One region of the Solibacillus sp. FSL W7-1436 genome, then DNA from elsewhere that is predicted to be linked to it. Evidence: a T-box and tRNA genes for the amino acid it is inferred to sense, from the RefSeq annotation. Region 1 holds a T-box; the other holds one or more tRNA genes.
The links. A T-box is a leader RNA that pairs with one kind of tRNA and senses whether it is charged. The one in region 1 lies ahead of trpS (tryptophan--tRNA ligase), so its partner is inferred to be a tRNA-Trp.
Positions count from the first base shown of each region.

Region 2: it has a tRNA-Trp gene. The T-box ahead of trpS (tryptophan--tRNA ligase) is inferred to sense a tRNA for this amino acid. The anticodon was not compared.

Region 1 is NZ_JBBOWV010000001.1:2,213,562-2,221,123, forward strand. It holds gene MKX73_RS10825 (beta-ketoacyl-ACP synthase III) at 1-442, shown strand, start outside; gene fabF (beta-ketoacyl-ACP synthase II) at 600-1,841, shown strand; gene MKX73_RS10835 (hypothetical protein) at 1,918-2,136, shown strand; gene trpS (tryptophan--tRNA ligase) at 2,090-3,079, opposite strand; T-box leader at 3,142-3,358, opposite strand; gene spxA (transcriptional regulator SpxA) at 3,824-4,222, shown strand; gene mecA (adaptor protein MecA) at 4,535-5,188, shown strand; gene MKX73_RS10855 (competence protein CoiA) at 5,375-6,502, shown strand; gene pepF (oligoendopeptidase F) at 6,557-7,562, shown strand, end outside.
Region 2 is NZ_JBBOWV010000001.1:804,576-812,137, reverse strand. It holds rRNA gene MKX73_RS04165 (23S ribosomal RNA) at 1-1,530, shown strand, start outside; rRNA gene rrf (5S ribosomal RNA) at 1,653-1,768, shown strand; tRNA gene MKX73_RS04155 (tRNA-Asn) at 1,783-1,858, shown strand; tRNA gene MKX73_RS04150 (tRNA-Ser) at 1,868-1,959, shown strand; tRNA gene MKX73_RS04145 (tRNA-Glu) at 1,976-2,050, shown strand; tRNA gene MKX73_RS04140 (tRNA-Val) at 2,079-2,154, shown strand; tRNA gene MKX73_RS04135 (tRNA-Met) at 2,173-2,247, shown strand; tRNA gene MKX73_RS04130 (tRNA-Asp) at 2,251-2,326, shown strand; tRNA gene MKX73_RS04125 (tRNA-Phe) at 2,347-2,422, shown strand; tRNA gene MKX73_RS04120 (tRNA-Thr) at 2,430-2,505, shown strand; tRNA gene MKX73_RS04115 (tRNA-Tyr) at 2,512-2,595, shown strand; tRNA gene MKX73_RS04110 (tRNA-Trp) at 2,606-2,679, shown strand; tRNA gene MKX73_RS04105 (tRNA-His) at 2,712-2,787, shown strand; tRNA gene MKX73_RS04100 (tRNA-His) at 2,827-2,902, shown strand; tRNA gene MKX73_RS04095 (tRNA-Gln) at 2,925-2,999, shown strand; tRNA gene MKX73_RS04090 (tRNA-Gly) at 3,011-3,085, shown strand; tRNA gene MKX73_RS04085 (tRNA-Cys) at 3,091-3,164, shown strand; tRNA gene MKX73_RS04080 (tRNA-Leu) at 3,208-3,288, shown strand; gene nagB (glucosamine-6-phosphate deaminase) at 3,745-4,476, shown strand; gene MKX73_RS04070 (DMT family transporter) at 4,509-5,387, opposite strand; gene MKX73_RS04065 (S66 peptidase family protein) at 5,516-6,427, shown strand; gene MKX73_RS04060 (DIP1984 family protein) at 6,658-7,167, opposite strand; gene MKX73_RS04055 (B3/B4 domain-containing protein) at 7,181-7,562, opposite strand, start outside.

The sequences.
Region 1 (7,562 bases):
CGGCAAAGTTTCAGAAGGGCGCGGAATTCTGGCGTTCGAACTTGGTGCTGACGGAACAGGCGGAAAGCATCTTTATTTAAACCCTAAAAATCATATTGAGATGAACGGTCGTGAAGTATTTAAATTTGCAGTGCGTCAAATGGGCGAATCAGCAGTAAATGTACTTGAAAAAGCGGGACTTACAAAGGAAGATGTCGATTATTTAGTACCGCATCAGGCGAACATCCGCATTATGGAAGCTGCAAGAGAACGTCTTGAATTACCAGAGGAAAAAATGTCGAAAACAATCCAAAAATACGGTAATACATCTGCTGCTTCAATCGGTATTTCAATCGTTGAAGATTTGGAATCAGGAAAAATCAAAGACGATGATATCGTTGTTTTAGTAGGTTTCGGCGGTGGCCTTACATGGGGAGCGCTTGCATTAAAGTGGGGTAAATAAGAACGCTGGTTGCAATATAGAGGATGGAACGAGTGCTAAAACCGTCACAACATCCTGTGACCACGCATTCCACCATTGAATCAGCCCGGCCCACGACCTGAAATGAAATCAACCTTTAAATAGGAAAAGAACTTAACTTAGAAAAGGGTGTTAAATAATGGAGAAAAGAAGAGTTGTTGTTACAGGAATCGGTGCAGTATCGCCAGTAGGAAACAGTGCAGAGCAAGCATGGGAAAATGTAATTGCAGGCAAGTCTGGTATTGGACCATTAACACGTGTAGATGTGAGTAAATTTCCAGTTTCTGTATCGGCTGAAGTAAGAGATTTTAATATAGAAGATTATATTGATCGTAAAGAAGCACGTAAAATGGACCGTTTTACACATTATGCATTAGCGGCTGCAATGATGGCTGCAAAAGATGCAAACTTGACGATTACAGAAGAAATGGCGCCGCGTGCAGGTGTATGGATCGGTTCTGGAATCGGTGGTATGGAAACACATGAACAGCAGTTTTTAACATTCCAGGAGCGCGGTGTTCGCCGTGTAAGTCCGTTTTTCGTACCGATGATGATTCCGGATATGGCTTCTGGACAAGTTTCGATTTATCTTGGGGCAAAAGGTGTAAATTCATGTTCTGTAACGGCTTGTGCTTCGGGAACTAACTCGATTGGCGATGCGTTCAAAGTAATTGAACGTGGAGACGCGGATGTGATGATTACAGGTGGAGCAGAGGCACCAATCGTAACAATGGCGGTTGCAGGCTTTTGTGCTAACACAGCGTTATCATTGAATCCGGACACGGCTACTGCATCACGTCCGTTCGATAAAAACCGTGACGGCTTCGTTATTGGTGAAGGCGCAGGAATTTTAATTTTGGAAGAGTATGAACATGCAAAAGCGCGCGGTGCGAAAATTTATGGCGAAGTGGTTGGATATGGTTCAACAGGGGATGCCCATCATATTACAGCACCGGCTCCAAATGGTGAAGGTGCAGCACGTGCAATGCAAATGGCCATCGATGATGCACAAGTATCGCCTGACCAAGTTGGTTATATTAACGCACACGGTACGAGTACACCATACAATGACTTATTTGAAACACAGGCAGTCAAAACTGTTTTTGGTGAGCATGCCTATAAATTGGCGATGAGCTCAACGAAAAGTATGACAGGCCATTTATTAGGTGCAGCAGGCGGTATTGAGGCAATCTTTACGGTACTTGCATTGAAGGAAGGTATTTTGCCGCCGACAATGAATTTACATGAGCCGGATCCTGAATGTGACCTGGATTATGTACCGAATGCAGCAAGAAAAGCGGAAGTTGAATATGCGCTAAGCAATTCACTTGGCTTCGGCGGACATAATGCTTGCTTATTATTTAAAAAGTATACAGATTAATAAAATGACAAAAAACGAACGTGCTTCTTCTATCGCACGTTCGTTTTTCGTATAGTTGTACGAAGGATGGTGTTTTGTGACACGTTTCGTACTTTTTTTATTTTTTTATGGGCTCAGTGTCATGTCGATCAGTAATATGATTTTATACTTGAATTACCGCACGCTCGGTTATTCATGGCATGCTGTATTAATGTACATTGTCCATGGAGCAGAGTTGTATATGCTGCTTGTTGCTATCGGCGGGATGATTAGCGTCGTTTACGGCCTAAGCCCATCGCGTTCTCCATTTTCTTGAGTGTTTTAGAGGCAATGGCATTCGCTTTTACTGCACCCTCATCCAAAATTTCATCAAGTTCAGGTGAGTCGATCAGTGCATAATAGCGTTCCTGAATTGGTGTTAAGTGGTCAATTACAGCCTGCGCTACTCCAGCTTTAAAATCACCATAGCCTTTGCCTTCATACTTTGCTTCTAAATCTGCAATTGCTGTTCCGGCTAAGGCAGATTCAATAATAAGCAAGTTTGATACTCCTGGTTTGTTTTCAATATCAAATTTAACGATCCCCTCAGAATCAGTTACAGCGGATTTAATTTTCTTTTCGATTTCTTTTGCTGTATCAAGCAGGCGGATCGTCGCTTTTGAATTTGTATCGGATTTTGACATTTTTTTAGTCGGCTCCTGCAATGACTTGATACGAGCTCCTTCTTTCGGCAATTGAATATCAGGAATCGTTAATACATCATTGTAGCGCTTATTAAAACGCTCAGCTAAATCGCGCGTTAATTCAATATGCTGCTTTTGGTCCTCACCTACTGGTACGATATCTGTATTGTACAGAAGAATATCGGCAGCCATTAACGGCGGGTATGTTAAAAGTGCGGCAGAAACGGATTCTTTACCTGTTGATTTGTCTTTGAACTGTGTCATGCGCTCTAATTCACCGATTGAAGCGACACATTGCAGCATCCAGCCGGCTTGTGCATGGGCAGGGACTTCAGACTGAATAAATAAAACGGATTTTTTCGGGTCAATACCGCATGCAATATACATTGCAGCCAATGAGCGGATATTTTTACGCAGCTCCAGACGATCCTGCGGCACTGTAATTGCGTGCTGATCCACGATGCAATAAATCGCGTTGTTGTGTTCCTGTAGAGCAGGGAATTGTTTAATCGCTCCGATATAGTTCCCTAAAGTAATAGTTCCTGTTGGTTGTACACCTGAAAAGATTGTTTTCATTGGGTGTTCCTCCTTAAAATCAAATGAAAATAAAAAACATCATGCGTCCTCTATTCGAAAATAGAAGGGACGAATGATGTTAAAATCCGCGGTACCACCCAGCTTGCCTTAATTGGCCACTTTGCTTCGTAACGTGAAGGCGACGAGCTGGACTACTAATAGAAACGTTCATCAAGCTAACTCGGAAGTCCATTCCATTTAACGAATGATCTGTTTGCACCAACCACAGACTCTCTAGGCATTCTCATTAAATGTACTACTCTTCGTCATCGTTTTTTCATAATCTTGAAAGGATTATAACGTAACTAATGAAAAGAAAGCAATCGTTTTATTAAAGAAACAGGAATAAAACGAAGGAAAAATGGAAATAGTAGTAAATAGTTAATTCAATTATAGGAAATGGCGCTCTATTATCTGATTTTTTTCTCAATTAAGATTTGATAATTGAGAAAAAAATTCGGAAATCTGTACGTTTTATTTTACTATTTTATGGGTAAAATTTGTTATGGCACAAAATTATAGAAAATGTGCTTATTAGAGAGAAATGCGTAATAAAATTTATTACGAAAGTTGAATTATTTATTGACAATGTATATTCAAACATGGGTTATTCATGTATAATGGGAACATAATCTTAAATTAAATTAATTCTAAATTAAGTTTTATTTATACATTAGTGCTTCTACATTAACAGGAGCAATATCTAGTAATTGAATTGAAATCAATTAGAGAGGGAGTGAGCCAATGTTAGTAACATTATTTACTTCACCAAGTTGTACTTCATGTCGAAAAGCAAAAGCATGGTTAGAGGAACATGATATCCCATATACAGAACGCAACATTTTTTCCGAACCACTTACAATTAGTGAAATCAAAGAGATTTTACGAATGACAGAAGATGGTACCGATGAAATTATCTCAACGCGTTCAAAAATTTTCCAGAAGTTGAATGTCGATGTTGAAACATTGCCATTACAAAGATTATATGAGCTTATTCAGGAATATCCGGGACTGTTACGTCGTCCAATTATTTTGGATGAAAAACGTCTGCAAGTCGGTTATAACGAAGATGAAATTCGTCGATTCCTGCCTCGTAAAGTACGAGCGTACCAGTTGCAAGAAGCCCAACGCATGGTTAACTAAATATACCGCTCATGATGTTACGGATGCATATTGTGCAATTGTAGCATCTTTTTTTTATTTTCGAACATATTAGAAAGAGACCTTAAGGACTTGATTTAAATTGATTCGTGCAATACAATTTCAATAATTCAAATAATTTCTACTGAATAATGTTTTTCCTTTTCATTTTAATCCAATCCATCATACAATAGAGTTATAGATACTTCTAATATTTAAAAGTATCTAAGTTCCGATGCAATAGAACGCCATATTGTATGCCACTTGGAATAAAGCGACGTTCTATACAATGACTGTGAAGGGGGTTGAGGTCTAATGGACATCGAACGCATTAATGAAAATACGCTAAAATTATTTATTACGTATAGTGATATCGAGGACCGCGGTTATACACGTGAAGAAATCTGGTACAATCGCGCAAAAGGTGAAGAGCTTTTCTGGGATATCATTGGTGAAATAAATACAGATGATTATTTCGATTTAGATGGTCCAATTTGGATTCATATTAACGCTTCAGAAAGTGGATTGGAAGTCGTTGTTACACGCGCGTCTGTAGGTAATGACTCCGAAACTTCTTCAATGGCTGGCAACTTTGAAGATGACCTTCATATATCAGATCAATTAAATGAAATGGAAGAATCGATCTTCAATGCGATTGGCAAAGCGGCAAAAGAAGAAGAACAATCGCTTGAAAACGCCCGATTCCGATTTAAAGATATTGACGAACTAATACCTCTTGCAAAACGTGCAGCACCTTTAGGAATTGAGTCTGTGTTGTATAAATGGGAGGATTACTACTATTTATATGTAGATTTAAAAGATTTGGAAAGCCAGGAAGCGAGAAATATTATCGCTTTGTGTACTGAGTATTTACCGGCTTCCAAAATTACAGCGCACCGCCTTGAAGAGTATGCGGAGACAATCATTGCTGAAGACTGCTTCGAAACAATCATTACGTATTTTGAGTAGGAAGAGCAGTTTACGAAAGCCACCTGATATTAGGTGGCTTTTTTGTGTTTATTCCAAGGAGGGGAAAGTAAAACGGCATGCAATAAAAGAGGAAACACTTCAAAAAGCCAGTTTCCAATAGTTACTATTTATAAGTTGAAAAGGAATATGCATTTCATTAAGATGGATAAAAAGGAGTGGAAGCAAATGCTGGTCGCCATGACGGAACAACAGCAATTATTCCATTTAACGAGGAAACTGCCGCCGGATGAACTGCAAAGATTAAAAAAGCAGCAATCCTTTTTCTGCCCCCAATGTAAAGAACGGCTTTTATTAAAGGCTGGCCAAATAAAAATACCCCATTTTGCACATCAAAAAAACAGCGATTGCATTTCTTTGTTTTCGGAAGGGGAATCTGCTGCACATCTGCTTGGGAAACAACAACTATTCCACCAATTTTCGAACCTTCAGCTACGTCCCGTTCTTGAACCATATTTGCCGCAGCTTCAACAGCGACCGGATATTCTCATCACATTTAAAAACCGGCAATATGCAATTGAGTTTCAGTGCAGCCCCATTGCACAGCCATCTTTTCAACAACGTACAAGCGGCTATTTGCATGCTGGAATCACGCCGATTTGGATTTTGCACACTCCGGAGAAATTTAAAAGTCCAGGTATTGTAAAAGTTTCGATCAGTCATACAAACGCTCAATTTATGCAACAGTATAAAAACCAGAAATTTCTCATCACCTATGATGTAAATAGCAAAAACTTCTACTATATCACCAATTTAATCCATCTTCATAAATTACAGTATTTCGCAGTTGTTAAGCCGTTAGCCCTCAATCAACAACGTTTTCCGCTCCTAGTTCCTGATAAAGTAACGAAACCCCAATTTCATCTGCTTCTGAAAAACTTCGGCAAATACCGTGAACAGTATATCCGGCCCCGCCTATTATTAAGCAAAAAAGGAGTTAATGATCGTTTTTTCCGTTCTATTTATGAGTTAAGGCTAACGATGACGGATTTGCCGATTTTTTTAGGGATTCCTGTCTGCAACACGCATGCTTTTAATCGATTTTGTATAGAATGGCAAGTAGGGCTTTTTCATTTTATGAACTGCCATGCGCTCACACCTGAAACGATGAATGTACAGGCAATTCCTTATTTTTTCAAATGGTATCAAATGGAGCTGACGGATGAGCGGAAAGAGGCGGTGGAACATTATTTAACAATTTTAAAATGTCTTAAAGTTGAGCAACCGGATGAAAATATACCCGAACAACAACTTTTTAATGTTCTGTACGACGAATTGGTTGCATTTGGATGTTGAAATTGTTTAAATAGATTTATAATTTCGAATATCGGAATAGTAGGAGGCAAATAAATGGCAAAGCAAATTTTAACGCGTGAAGAAGTACCTGAGCAATTAACATGGGATTTAACAACAATTTTTGAATCCGATGAGGCTTGGGAAGCTGAGCTGAAAGAAGTAGAACAATTATCTAAAAAAGCTTCGGAATATAAAGGGAAAGTAGCGGAAAGTGCGGAAAGCTTATACAATACATTGCAGTTCAGCGATGCATTATACGAGCGTCTGAGCAAGTTATATGTGTATTCTCATTTAAAGCATGATCAGGATACTACAAACAGTAAATACCAGGATCTTGATGGTCGTATTCGCTCTGTTCTTACAAATGCAGGAGCAGCGTGGTCATTTATTACTCCTGAAATTTTAGCATTGGATGAAGCGACATTAAACAGCTATGTGGAAAGCTATGAACCACTTTCATTATATGAACAAAGCCTAAAAGAACTGAACCTGGGCCGTCCTCATATCTTATCTGCGGAGAAAGAAGAATTACTGGCACAATTTTCTGAAGTGACATCGACATCCGGTAAAACATTCAGCGCTTTAAACAACGCGGACCTGGAATTCCCGAAAATTATTGGGGAAGATGGAGAAGAAGTGCAAATTACGCACGGTAACTATATTACGATGCTTGAAAGCGACAATCGCGAAGTACGTGAGGCTGCGTTTAAAGCTGTTTACAAAACTTACGGCCAATATAAAAATACATTTGCCACAACATTAGCCGGGAATGTAAAAGCGCATAATGCCAATGCAAAAGTCCGTAATTATAAATCGGCGCGCCATGCAGCATTAAGCAATAACTTCATTCCTGAAAAAGTGTATGATCAGCTTGTTTCAACAATCCATGACTATTTGCCGGCATTGCACCGTTACGTAGAGCTTCGCAAAAAAGTGCTTGGTGTGGATGAACTTCATATGTACGATCTGTTTACGCCACTTGTTAAAGAAGTGAAAATGGAAGTAACGTATGACGAAGCGAAGAAAACGATGGTAGAAAGCTTTGCACCACTTGGTAAAG
Region 2 (7,562 bases), 1.4 Mb from region 1:
CGAGGCCGATAGGCGTAGGCGATGGACAACAGGTTGATATTCCTGTACCACCTCCTCACCGTTTGAGAAATGGGGGGACGCAGTAGGATAGGGTAAGCACGCCGTTGGTTGCGCGTGTTCAAGCAGTAAGGCGTGTATGTAGGCAAATCCGCATACTATAACGTTGAGCTGTGATGACGAGCTCGTATGAGCGAAGTTCCTGATTTCACACTGCCAAGAAAAGCCTCTATCGAGGTGAGAGGTGCCCGTACCGCAAACCGACACAGGTAGTCGAGGAGAGAATCCTAAGGTGTGCGAGAGAACTCTCGTTAAGGAACTCGGCAAAATGACCCCGTAACTTCGGGAGAAGGGGTGCTTCTTTGGGTGCATAGCCTAGAGAAGCCGCAGTGAATAGGCCCAGGCGACTGTTTAGCAAAAACACAGGTCTCTGCAAAACCGTAAGGTGACGTATAGGGGCTGACGCCTGCCCGGTGCTGGAAGGTTAAGAGGAGCGGTTAGCGCAAGCGAAGCTGTGAATTGAAGCCCCAGTAAACGGCGGCCGTAACTATAACGGTCCTAAGGTAGCGAAATTCCTTGTCGGGTAAGTTCCGACCCGCACGAAAGGCGTAACGATCTGGGCACTGTCTCAACGAGAGACTCGGTGAAATTATAGTACCTGTGAAGATGCAGGTTACCCGCGACAGGACGGAAAGACCCCGTGGAGCTTTACTGTAGCCTGATATTGAATTTTGGTACAACTTGTACAGGATAGGTAGGAGCCAGAGATCTCGGAGCGCCAGCTTCGAAGGAGGCGTCGGTGGGATACTACCCTGGTTGTATTGAACTTCTAACCCATGCCCCTTAGCGGGGTAGGAGACAGTGTCAGGCGGACAGTTTGACTGGGGCGGTCGCCTCCTAAAGAGTAACGGAGGCGCCCAAAGGTTCCCTCAGAATGGTTGGAAATCATTCGTAGAGTGTAAAGGCATAAGGGAGCTTGACTGCGAGACCTACAAGTCGAGCAGGGTCGAAAGACGGGCTTAGTGATCCGGTGGTTCCGCATGGAAGGGCCATCGCTCAACGGATAAAAGCTACCCCGGGGATAACAGGCTTATCTCCCCCAAGAGTCCACATCGACGGGGAGGTTTGGCACCTCGATGTCGGCTCATCGCATCCTGGGGCTGTAGTCGGTCCCAAGGGTTGGGCTGTTCGCCCATTAAAGCGGTACGCGAGCTGGGTTCAGAACGTCGTGAGACAGTTCGGTCCCTATCCGTCGTGGGCGTAGGAAATTTGAGAGGAGCTGTCCTTAGTACGAGAGGACCGGGATGGACATACCGCTGGTGTACCAGTTGTCTTGCCAAAGGCATCGCTGGGTAGCTATGTATGGACGGGATAAGTGCTGAAAGCATCTAAGCATGAAGCCCCCCTCAAGATGAGATTTCCCATTACGCAAGTAAGTAAGACCCCTGAAAGACGATCAGGTAGATAGGTTCGAGGTGGAAGTGCGGCGACGCATGCAGCTGACGAATACTAATCGGTCGAGGACTTAACCACATTTTATTGCACAAATTCAATGAACCGTTTATCCAGTTTTGAAAGAATGAAAAATTATTGTAATAAATACTTGACAAACAAGAAAAGTATGGTATAATAAGTAATGTCTTTCGAATAAATAGTCTAGTGATGATGGCAAAGAGGTCACACCCGTTCCCATACCGAACACGGAAGTTAAGCTCTTTAGCGCCGATGGTAGTTGGGGGCTTCCCCCTGTGAGAGTAGGACGTCGCTAGGCTGTTATAAAATTATTCCGAAGTAGCTCAGTTGGTAGAGCATCCGGCTGTTAACCGGCAGGTCGCAGGTTCGAGTCCTGCCTTCGGAGCCATTAAATCTTGGAGAGTTGTCCGAGTGGCCGAAGGAGCACGATTGGAAATCGTGTATGCGGGTAACCCTGCATCAAGGGTTCAAATCCCTTACTCTCCGCCAGGCTTATTTATATTGAGGCCCGTTGGTCAAGTGGTTAAGACACCGCCCTTTCACGGCGGTAACACGGGTTCGAATCCCGTACGGGTCACCAAAAAGATACATAAGAAGTATCCAGCAGTGGAGGATTAGCTCAGCTGGGAGAGCACCTGCCTTACAAGCAGGGGGTCGGCGGTTCGAGCCCGTCATCCTCCACCATTAAACAAATAATATTATCGCGGGGTGGAGCAGTGGTAGCTCGTCGGGCTCATAACCCGAAGGTCGCAGGTTCAAGTCCTGCCCCCGCAACCAAATGGTCCCGTGGTGTAGCGGTTAACATGCCTGCCTGTCACGCAGGAGATCGCCGGTTCGATCCCGGTCGGGACCGCCATTTTTAAAACATTAAATTGTGGGTTTGTAGCTCAGTTGGTAGAGCATTAGATTGAAGCTCTAAGTGTCGGCGGTTCGATTCCGTCCAAACCCACCATATTTTTGCCGGTGTAGCTCAGTTGGTAGAGCAACTGACTTGTAATCAGTAGGTCGAGGGTTCGACTCCTTTCGCCGGCACCATTACCTGGAGGGGTAGCGAAGTGGCTAAACGCGGCGGACTGTAAATCCGCTCCTTAGGGTTCGGCGGTTCGAATCCGTCCCCCTCCACCATCCTTTTGATAGGGGCATAGTTTAAAGGTAGAACTACGGTCTCCAAAACCGTCAGTGTGGGTTCGATTCCTACTGCCCCTGCCAAATAACTTAAAATTACTTAAAATAATATAGTGGCGGTTGTGGCGAAGTGGTTAACGCACCTGATTGTGGTTCAGGCATTCGTGGGTTCGATTCCCATCAGTCGCCCCATTTTTATTTAGGTTTAAGTATTAAAATTATATTATAATGGCGGTTGTGGCGAAGTGGTTAACGCACCTGATTGTGGTTCAGGCATTCGTGGGTTCGATTCCCATCAGTCGCCCCATTTTATATTAAATTTTGAATATTGGGGTATAGCCAAGCGGTAAGGCAACGGATTTTGATTCCGTCATGCCCTGGTTCGAATCCAGGTACCCCAGCCATTTTTTTATTTGCGGAAGTAGTTCAGTGGTAGAACACCACCTTGCCAAGGTGGGGGTCGCGAGTTCGAACCTCGTCTTCCGCTCCAAATATGGCGGCATAGCCAAGTGGTAAGGCACAGGTCTGCAACACCTTTATCACCGGTTCAAATCCGGTTGCCGCCTCCATATTTTTCTTAATCGGAAATCCGATTTTTTTTTACCTTATTTTGCCGAGTTGGTGGAATGGCAGACACGACGGACTCAAAATCCGTTGCCGCGAGGCGTGTGGGTTCAAGTCCCACACTCGGTATCAGTTCAATACAACAGAAAAAACCCTTCAAAGCTTTTATAGTCTTTGAAGGGTTTTTTTGGCTTTCAGTGACTTATTTTAAATGTAGTATAAACTTTTATTTCATCAATTCACCTTTGAAAAATCCTGTAACAATAAATTATTGCAGTAAATTAACTGAAGAAAATTATTCTATAAATAATAAAATTGTAAAAGGGGTCTTTCTACTTCCTAAAGTGAAATAAAGTTATTCAATATATTCATCCGCTTACTCCGTTTATATTTGGAAGGTGCATAAATTATATATATTTTGCGGCATTACACGCTCTTTTTATAGGAAATAAGATGTTTTTTTCTAGCTTCTTAAAAAAGTTTACTATAGAATGAACACTATAATGCAAGGCATATAAAATGAAGAAAATATTATTAAAATAATAATAAATGTCTATTTTAATGAGGAAGTAGGGAATTGGATAAATGAATGTAGCAACAAATTTGAAATGGATTGAAGCGGCGAACTATGATGAGATGAGTAAAATTGCCGCAACAATTTTTATAGATCAATTGAAAAAGAATAATGCAACAGTACTTGGTTTAGCTACGGGAGGGACTCCGGAAGGCTTTTACAAAGAACTGGTTGCAGCATACAAAGAGGGCAAAATCTCTTTTGCACAGGCGAAATCTTTTAACCTGGATGAATATATCGGCATTAATCCGGCAAATGAGTCGAGTTACCATTATTATATGGATCATCATCTGTTTCATCATATTGATATGAAACGTGAAAATATAAATTTACCAGCAGGCAATAAAACGAATTTAGAAAAGGCTGCAGCTGAATATGATGCGATGATCAAGGCAGCAGGAAATATTGATATACAGCTTTTAGGAATTGGTGTGAATGGACATATTGGTTTTAATGAACCGGGGACATCTTTCGATTTAGGTACAAATATTGTAGAGCTTGCACAATCTACACGTGAAGCGAACCAAGTTTATTTTGATTCCATTGACGATGTGCCGACACATGCCATTACAATGGGCATCAAGACAATTTTGAGTTCCAAAAAGATTGTATTGTTAATTTCGGGTGCTTCAAAACAAGAGGCCTTTGATCGTTTGCGCAGTGGGATAGTAACAGAAGACTTCCCTGCAAGCGCTCTGCACAATCATCCGGATGTAACCGTTATTTATACAGATGTTAAATAAAGTAAAGGAGTGCATACAATGTGCACTCCTTTTTATTTTATTGCTGAAATAAATACCCCTGCAATAACTGCAATCCCACCGATTACTTGGGCAAGAAGGAGTTGCTCATTTAAAAACAGGACGGCAAAGATTGTAGCGAATACTGGAATAAAGTTCAGGTAGATACCGGCTTTATTTGCGCCTAAAGAGACAACGCCAGTGTTCCAGCTTAAAAAGGCAATAATAGAAGCAATGATTCCTACATATATGATTGCCCCGATTGTCGAAGCGTTCCATACGATTGCCTGTGACGTTGTAAGTTGTTCATATAGGGCAAATGGGAGTAACATAATAGCTCCGATTGCGATCGTCACTAAAAATGTTGAGTACCCAGGCAATTTACCAGCATATTTTTTAATCAGTAATGAATAGACACTCCAGCACACTACCGCAATTATTACGATTAAGTCGCCTTTGTTGAATGAAAATGAAAGCAGGCTTTGCAAGGAGCCCCCTGATATAATAAAGAGCACCCCGGCTAATGACAGCAGCGTGCCGGTCAACTGGAATTTTGTTAACCGTTCTTTTAAAAAGATGAAGCTCAGTATGTATATAATAATCGGTGTTGATGAATTCATTAATGATGCATTGATGGACGTTGTATAATGTAAACCGATATAAACGAGCGTATTGAAGGCTGCTACTCCTGTTAGTGCTAAAATGATGACTGCATCCCAATGCTGTCTGAGCGCAGGCCATTCTTTTTTCGTACGTTGGTAAGCAATAGGAAAAAATACGAGAAAAGCGACAATCCATCGTAAAAAGGCAAGTGTAATCGGAGGAATATCTCCGGAAACAGCTCGTCCAATTACAAAGTTACCGCCCCATAATAAAGTAGCTAAAATGAGCAGTAGCTGTGGTGGAAATTTCATTATTATACATCTCCTTATATTGGAAAAATGATTTTACCTATTATAGGGACAACCACATGGAATTTGCAATGCGCTTTACATAAAACGCTATGATACAATAGCGACAGAAGTAAAAGGAGGTCATTAACATGAAAATTCGACCAGCAAGATTACAGCACGGCGATACTGTAGGTTTAGTTAATTTAAGCAGTCCGCTTAAGATAGAATCATTAGGTGATAAATTAGCGTTTTTAGAAGAGCTGGGTTTAAAATATAAGCTTGGAAATACGGTGCAGGCATATGAAGGCTATCTGGCAGGTACCGATGAGGAGCGGATTAAAGATTTCCATCAGATGATTGTTGATCCTGAAGTGAAGGCAGTCTTTTTATTGACGGGAGGCTATGGAGTTTCAAGAATTATCGATAAAATAAGCTACCCGTTAATCGAGGACAATCCGAAAATTATTTGGGGCTTTTCCGATGTGACGGCTCTACATACTCAAGTAAACGAGTTTGCAAATTTAGTGACATTCCATGGTCCGATGATGTCCAGTCCAAAAGGGGAGCTGGATACTCTTTCTAAAAAGATGTTCCAGCAGCTGTTCCAACCGATTGAAATTCAGTATACGGAAAGTATTTCACCATTAACGACCGTTGTGCCGGGAGTTGTACGCGGCGAATTGACAGGCGGAAATTTAAACCGTATTGTCAGTACACTTGGGACGAAATTTGAAATTGATGTGCGCAATAAAATTTTACTGCTTGAAGACATAGGGGAAACAATCGAGCAAATTGATTTAATGCTGAACCAGCTGCGTCTTTCAAGAAAGCTGGAGCTTGCAGCAGGCTTTGTTATAGCAGACTTTAATATGTCGGATGATACATACAGCTATGAAGATGTATTGAAGGTAATCGAAGGGTATTTGAAGCCGTTTAACAAACCAGTGTTGGCCGGGTTTAAAATTGGCCACTGCGAACCGAATATTGCGATTCCATTAGGTGTGGACGTAATATTGGACGCTGATGAAAAGGCATTAAGAATTTTACCGGGTGTAGAATAGGAATTATATGTTTTAAAAGCAAAGACACCTTTTCACAAATGTGAGCAGGTGTCTTTTAATAACGAGCGAGCAAAATTACTCTAAAAGTTTGTGTTTGCCTTTACTATGGTTGGTTATGAGTGAAAGGTAACATTGTAAACGGTAAAGAGTGATTGGTTTGACTAGTTGTTGGAAATGCCGAAGCATAAATCGCTCGTTATTACCTAGTTTGGAGTCTCACCGCCCCAGGTTTAGAAATAATTGCTGTCGTCAAAGTCGATTTCAACTTGATAGTTTTTGGCATTAATTAAATTGGAAAGGCGATGTGCTTCCTTTTCAAGCTCGTTTGCGCGGTTCCGATATGTCATTGGATCGTACAACGCCACGCGGTAAAGCATTGCATCACCGGAATTATGGTAAAAAGCTTCTTTCTCTTCAGAACCAAGATTTTTACAAAATTGTGCTTCTGCGCGCAATTGGCTGGCCAGTTCAATCGCTTCGACAATGGGCATTTCCTCATCTTTAAATACAACCGTATTGTCGATGTTCGCACGGTAGATAAGGGCATCAAGCTTACGTGAATCATAGCGAAGCTCTTTTAGCTCAGCTTCAAGCATTTCAAGAGAATAGTCAGGGGTTTTTGGCTGTTCGCCTTTTTCAATGATGACATGTGTTAATGAATGTACTTGTATTGTGCGTTCCTGAATTCTCTTCGTTATTATACTTTTTAATTTTACTGCCTCAGCTAAGTTAATACTCAAATGATTCCACTCCTTAAAATTGAACTTTTGAATTTTCCTTTGCTAGAATATGTACTTCATATTCGCCACCGCTAATTTGTGTAAACATGTTCCCTGCACTGCTCAATAGTTTAGTTGCTTCTTCTTCACTTAAGGAAGGGCGTAAATAAAAGATTTGCAGCGCATTTGTCGTAGCTTCTGTTACGGCCGTTCTTTTTGAATCAACAAAGGGGCTGCCGAATGGGCCGAGCGCATCTTTTGAATGGATGATATTCTCCAATGAATTGAAGCGTCCGTTAATCCCTTCATAGCTTGTTGTCTCATTGCCTACTTCGATTTCCACATCGCCTTCAATAGCATTTAAATCATAGATACCAACAGGAATCTCGAATTGCAGTGAGAAGAAGTTGTTTAAA